2 regions of the Fundicoccus sp. Sow4_H7 genome follow, and region 1 is predicted to be linked to the other one. Evidence: predicted binding sites of a transcription regulator. Region 1 holds the regulator's gene; the other holds the start of a gene.
The links. The regulator LexA, encoded in region 1, represses DNA repair genes until DNA is damaged. The targets are predictions, from matches to a motif close to CNAACANNTGTTNG.
Positions count from the first base shown of each region.

Region 2: the regulator LexA is predicted to act here: its motif matches at 1,328-1,341, upstream of ACTQ54_RS06500 (replication-associated recombination protein A).

Region 1 is NZ_JBQKME010000003.1:34,553-37,984, reverse strand. Features, by position in the region: gene ACTQ54_RS04295 (ABC transporter ATP-binding protein) at 1-916, opposite strand, end outside; gene ACTQ54_RS04290 (YneF family protein) at 1,130-1,339, opposite strand; gene ACTQ54_RS04285 (DUF896 family protein) at 1,418-1,669, opposite strand; gene lexA (transcriptional repressor LexA) at 1,779-2,393, shown strand; gene ACTQ54_RS04275 (adenine phosphoribosyltransferase) at 2,446-2,958, opposite strand; gene recJ (single-stranded-DNA-specific exonuclease RecJ) at 2,955-3,432, opposite strand, start outside.
Region 2 is NZ_JBQKME010000005.1:68,000-71,431, forward strand. Features, by position in the region: gene ACTQ54_RS06500 (replication-associated recombination protein A) at 14-1,282, opposite strand; gene ACTQ54_RS06505 (cysteine desulfurase family protein) at 1,649-2,791, shown strand; gene ACTQ54_RS06510 (cysteine desulfurase) at 2,796-3,134, shown strand; gene mnmA (tRNA 2-thiouridine(34) synthase MnmA) at 3,168-3,432, shown strand, end outside.

The DNA.
Region 1 (3,432 bases):
CAGATCCTCTTTCTAAAATATTGAACAAACGTCCAATTGCTACCATCGGCCATTGCATTCTAGCAACATAGTTTAAAAAGGCTACTAGCAAACCTAAAGTTATTTCACCTTGAACAACTAACAGACCGCCATAAAACACTCCGATAACAGTAGATAAACCCATTATCATTTGGATAGCAGGACGGAAAATAGCATCATAAAAGTGAACTGATTGATTTTTATCAACGACATTTTTTGTCATTTTCTTAAAATCGTCAATATCTTTTTCTTCTTCTCCAAAGGTTTTAATAACCTTCATACCACCAATACTTTCTTGTACTTTGTCATTCATGGAAGAAAAAGCTTCTTGTGCTTTTCTAAAATGAACATGGATGCGTGAGCCATTGAAACGTACCAATACAACTAACAGTGGTAAAGGCAAAACAGCAACCAAACTCAAACGCCAATCAATGACCACAAACATCATTAGTAGCGTTATCAGCCCTTGTGACAAGGAGTCAACTAAGGTCAAAATCCCACTTCCTGCAACAAGTCGAATTGAAGTCAAGTCATTCGTTGCGTGCGCCATTAAGTCACCTGTACGATTTTCTTGGAAAAAAACAGCATCCATCTTTGTAAAATGAATAAATAATTGTTGTCTTAATATCTTTTCTAATTTTGCTGATGTTCCAAAAATAGAAGTTCGCCAAAAATAGCGCATTACATATTGAGCGATTGCAATGGCTAATAATACCAATACCCAATAAAATAATTGTTGACCAGTTAATGTACGGTCAGTAAGACCATCAATAATGGTACCAATAATCATTGGAACAATAGCTGCCAATATACTCACTAAGAGTAATAAGCTTGATCCAATAATATAAGCCTTCCTTTCTTGCTTAAAAAACCAGCTTAAACGTTTAAAAATATCCATCTCTGCACCCTTTCGTAAAAAACTCTATTTTATAGTTTACCATGTTTTTATAATATAAACCAAAGCTTTGATTAACAAATCATTAAAATATATTAATTTATTATTATTAGTTCGATAATTATGAAATTATCAAACCTTTTTCGCCCCTTAAGGTATAAAACAACAAAAAAGACTACCTAACAGGCAAATGTTAGATAGCCTATAAACCTTATATTAACGCTGTTTCATTGAGTTCATAATTTGTTGAACTCGTTTCTTTGATGGCTTTTGACCCATTTGTGTCATCATTTGTGTTATCATGCGCTCATCAATTGGTGGGTTTTCTTTAAAATAATTCATCATATAACGTCTAGATACAAAGAAACCAGCTACAAAACCAACGATAAGTGCAACTATAATTAAAATCCATCCCCAAAATGGCATACCTATCCCTCGCTTTCATCCATATGTATTGTTATTCTACTAAAAAATTTTAACTTTGACTAGTTAACTTTTATCGTTCTAATCTTCTAAATGACGATTATGTAATTTCTTTTCTTTTTGAATTTGTTTAACTTTATTTGAAGTTAAATCATTGCCTCTAGGATCAACTATTTTTATCCCTTCAACATGATTCCTCATACCTGATCTAAATGCTTTTAAGTATTTTTCACGTAAATCATTTTGTTCACTCAGTTCTTCGGGACTAAGGCCTACTGTTTTTTTCTTTTTAGCTAATTCATTAATACGCTCAATTAATTTTTGATCAATCAAGTAAAACACCTCTTTTCCTAAAAAATATTTACAAAGCACGAACATTTGTTTGTGTTTTTAATAAAGGTTTGATACAATTAACTTAATATAAGTGAAAGAGTTGATTCCATTGAGTAACCTATCTACTAAACAAAAGAATATTTTACAAGTCATTGCAGACTCAATTGCATCAAATGGATATCCACCAACTGTTCGAGAGCTTGGAAGTATGATTGGTTTATCTTCAACTTCAACGGTACATGGACACTTGTCTCGTTTGGAAAAAGCAGGTTATATTCAACGAGATGCATCAAAAACACGTACAATTGAATTAACACCAATTGCTCTTGACTTACTAGGTCTTAATAACAATCAAATTCCGTTACTAGGTCGAGTTGCTGCTGGTTCACCCATTTTAGCAGTTGAAGAAGCAACAGATTACTTCCCCATTCCTCATGATTTGCCATATGATCCAAGTGAATTATTTATGCTTGAAATCGATGGAGAAAGTATGATTAATATCGGTATCATGGACGGTGATTACATTACTGTACGCAGACAATCCTCAGCCAACAATGGCGATATCGTCATCGCATTAACAGATGAAGATGAAGCTACTTGTAAGACTTTTTATAAGCGTAAAGATTACTTTGTTTTACGTCCAGAAAACGATTCGATGGAAGATATTATTTTATCTAATGTTTCTATCCTCGGACGTGTCGTAAGTCTGTACAGAAAATTTTAAGAACACAAAGCAATCGAATGTGAGAATCAATTCACATTCGATTTTTTTTGCATTAAAACTCCATTAAGGTTTTGATGTTGTAATCTTTAATCAATTCGCGACCTTTTAAGTCCATTAATTCAATTAAAAACGCACAACCTACAACAACTCCGCCTAATTTTTCAACTAAATCAATTGAAGCTTTGATAGTTCCACCTGTAGCTAATAAATCATCAATAATTAACACACGTTGACCTGGTTTAATTGAATCTGCATGAATCGTTAATGTATTTTTCCCATACTCCAAAGAGTAATCGACTTCAATAACTTCTCGAGGTAATTTTCCTTTTTTACGTACTGGAATAAAACCAATATTTAATTCATATGCCACTGGGCAACCAACAATGAAACCACGGGCTTCAGGTCCTACTATGACATCAACTTCCAAATCTTTTGCAAATTCAACAATTTGATTTGTAGCTTCTGCAAAAGCTTCTCCATCTGCCATTAATGGGGTAATATCTCTAAAGATAATTCCTTCTTGAGGGTAATTGTCAACACGTGCAATATAATCTTTTAAATTCATCTTTGTTCTTCCTTTTCTAATGTCTTTTTGACTTGGTTAAGCGATTGGAAATTTAGTAATTCTTCAACTTTCATGGATTCACGGAATTCATGCATGGCTGGTAAATTAGCTAAATCTACTTTCTGCTTAATATTTTCGTTAAATAATAAACGACCACCATTCATTGTAACAAAGCTTGCTTGAAAAAACAGCTTAAGAATTAATTTAATTTTTGTTAACGGTATTTGCGTTTCATTATTTAGTACTCTAACTACATTTTTTGCATCAATAGCTTTATTTTTTTGTATCCAACGGTAAACAATCGCTGTTTCATCTCGTGTTGGTAAACCTAATAAATATTTCGATTCTTTAGTATAGGAACCTAAATAAACTGTCTCCCAAAACTGGATGAGTAAAAGTTCTTCTAATAATTCAATCTTTTTTGGTGGCTCAACGATTGCTAAATATTTTATTTCATTGTTATTTATTAAAGTA
Region 2 (3,432 bases), on a different contig from region 1:
TTGTTATAAAAGTTTATTTTTGTGACTTTAATTGTTGGTAATAATCGGCCAATGCTTTCTCGTATTTACCTGTTGGTTCCGCCTTGAAATATTGTTGGTTTTTTAAGTTATCTGGTAAATACTGCTGTTTTACCCAATGATTTGGATAGTCGTGTGGATATAAATATTCGACACCTCGACCTAACTTGCTTGCTCCTGAATAATGAGCATCTCGCAAATGATCTGGTACTTGTCCAACATTACCCTTTTGTAAGTCAGCAATAGCGCTATCGATGCCACGAACAGAAGTATTCGACTTAGGACTTAATGCCAGTTCGGTCACAGCATAGGCTAAAGGAATTCTTGCTTCAGGTAAACCTAGTTTTTCTGCTGCAATAACGGCAGCAACTGTTCTTTCGGTCGCACCAGGATTTCCAAGACCAATATCTTCATAGGCAATGACTAGAAGGCGTCTGCATGCAATAATGAGTTCGCCTGCTTCCATTAAAATGGCTAGGTAATGTAGGGCTGCATCGACATCACTTCCGCGAATTGATTTTTGAAAGGCTGAAATTACATCATAATGAGCATCGCCGTCTTTATCATGAGATAATTGTTTGCGCTGTAGGCATTCTTCTGCAATTTCTTTTGTTATAACAATGTCACCATTTTCATTTTCTTGCGTGGATAAGACCGCAAGTTCAAGTGAATTGAGTGCTGTACGAATATCACCGTTAGTCACTTGCGCAAAATGTTTTAGCACACTATCTTCTATGACAATAGAATACTTTCCAAGACCTCTTTCTTTATCGCTTATAGCACGCTCTAAGCCTAGGACAATATCATCAACCGCTAGAGGTTTAACTTCAAATATTTGTAATCGACTACGAATAGCGGGGCTGATGGCGATATAGGGATTCTCAGTTGTAGCACCAATTAAAATTACTCGGCCGTTTTCAAGATGAGGTAATAAATAATCCTGTTTAACTTTATTGAGTCTATGAATCTCATCTAAGAGTAAGATAACAGTCCCGGACATTTTACCTTCTTCAACAACTATTTCAAGATCTTTCTTGCTGTCAGTGGCCGCATTTAAAATTCTGAAGGCATATTTTGTACTTCCAGCAATAGCACTGGCAATACTCGTTTTACCCGTTCCAGGGGGGCCATATAATATCATGGAAGATAATCGATTAGCAGAAACCATGCGATGGATTATTTTACCTGGGCTAACCAAATGGGTTTGACCTAAAACTTCATCAATACTTTTAGGTCTCATTCTATAGGCTAGTGGTTGTTGCATTTATTTTCACTCCTTGTCACTCTCTCAGTGTTTGTATTATATCACAGAACGTTTGTTCGTGTTCGATAATTGACTTAAACTTGTCGGCTTTGTCTGTGAATTCATCTTGGACTATGGCATAATATTTAACACATTGGATTTAGATATCAATCAGACGAACCAATGGTGTTTATTTGTCCGATTCATTGTTGATCTGATGAAATACTGGTGTCTATTCGTCTAATCTCTGGTCAATCAGACAAAACGCCGGTGTCTATTCGTCAGATTAAGAATCGCATAGATATTTACTTAAAATAAAGGTTTATTTTCAATCAAATGAATGTTATAATGATAAGGTTGTAAGTATACTGTAAAGGAGGAAGACATATGATATACTTGGATCATGCAGCGACAACGCCTATTCACCCTGAAGTTGTTGAGACAATAACGGAAGCTCTAGTGTCGGATTATGGAAATCCATCCAGTATTTATCGAATTGGTAAACAAGCAAAAAGAAAGATTAATACGGCGCGAGAGAAGATGGCAGAACTGTTAGCTGTTAATTCGAATCATTTGTATTTTACAAGTGGGGCAACGGAAGCCAATAATTGGGCATTAGTGCATCAAGCTCGCCTAGCCAAAAAGCTAGGTAAAGGTAATCATATTGTTGCGACTGCGATTGAGCATCCTTCCGTCCGTGAAAGTTTGTTGTCTTTGGAAAGTGAAGGATTTGAAATTAGCTGGATCCATCCAGATGACAATCATCAAATTACAGTTGAAGCTTTTGATGTAGCTACAACACCACAAACTATTGGTTGGGTAGCAATGGCGGTTAATAACGAGGTCGGCTCTATTTTACCTGTCAAAGAATTAGGACAGCGAGCCAAAGTAAATAACTTGTGGTTCCACGTTGATGGCGTTCAAGCGATGAATGGAACGGTTAAAGAAATTATTCCATATGTGACGTCTTTTTCAGCTTCTGCTCATAAATTTAATGGGCCAAAAGGGATAGGTTTTTTAATTTATCAACCTTGGGATACTGAAATGATGTTAGAAGCATTGATTCATGGAGGCTCACAAGAATTTAGTAAACGAGCTGGGACAGAAAATACACCCTATATTCTTGGTATGGCAAAAGCTTTAGAATTAATCTTAAATGAAAGCTTTGATGAAGAAGGACATTTCAATCATTTATTTCAGTATTTAATTGAACAACTTGACATAAATAATATCGAATATAAACTAAATGGTGATGGTGAACATCATTCAAAACATATTGTTAATCTATGGTTTCCAGGTCTATCTTCTAGTCAATTTTTGATTCAGATGGATTTGGCTGAAATATATATATCAGCAGGAAGTGCTTGTTCAGCTGGTTCACTTGAAGATAGTTTGATTTTAAAAGCTTATTATCCCAAGGAAGCTCAACGTTGGCAAGAGAGTATCCGTATTTCATTTGGTAGACAAACCCAGATTGAAGAGATAGATTATTTAATAAAACAAATAAAATTAATGAATGAAAGGAGCTAAACAAATGGCATTTAGTAATGTAGCAACACTTAAAGGGTTTAATCGTTCATTTAAGATTAATCCGGAATGTCGTCCGTATACGCTGCGTGATAATGGTTTTGAAGATACAAGAGGTGGCAATTTCCAATATAAACGTCCATTGGATGTGGAACACCGCAATGGCTTAGTTTTAAAAGTTACTATAAACAGTGATTTGACACAACTTAAAATTTCAACGGTTAATACTAAAGGTTTACAAAGTGTGGATGTTATGAAATTAGCTAACAATGATATGGTTGTAGAGAAGATCAACTTTATTTTTGATGGCTTTGTTGATAGAGATGTATTTATTGAAGTAGAGTAATTTTAGAATATTATTTAAGAAAGGAGAAAATTGATGACTGATAATAGTAAAACACGTGTCATTATTGGTATGAGTGGTGGGGTTGACTCATCTGTTGCAGCATTATTATTAAAGCAACAAGGTTACGATGTTATTGGGTTGTTCATGAAAAATTGGGATGATACAGACGAAAGAGGCTATTGTACTGCAACTGAGGACTATGAAGATGTGGCTAAAGTAGCGGATCAAATTGGGATTCCTTATTATTCAGTTAATTTTGAAAAGGAATATTGGGACCGTGTGTTTGAATATTTCTTAG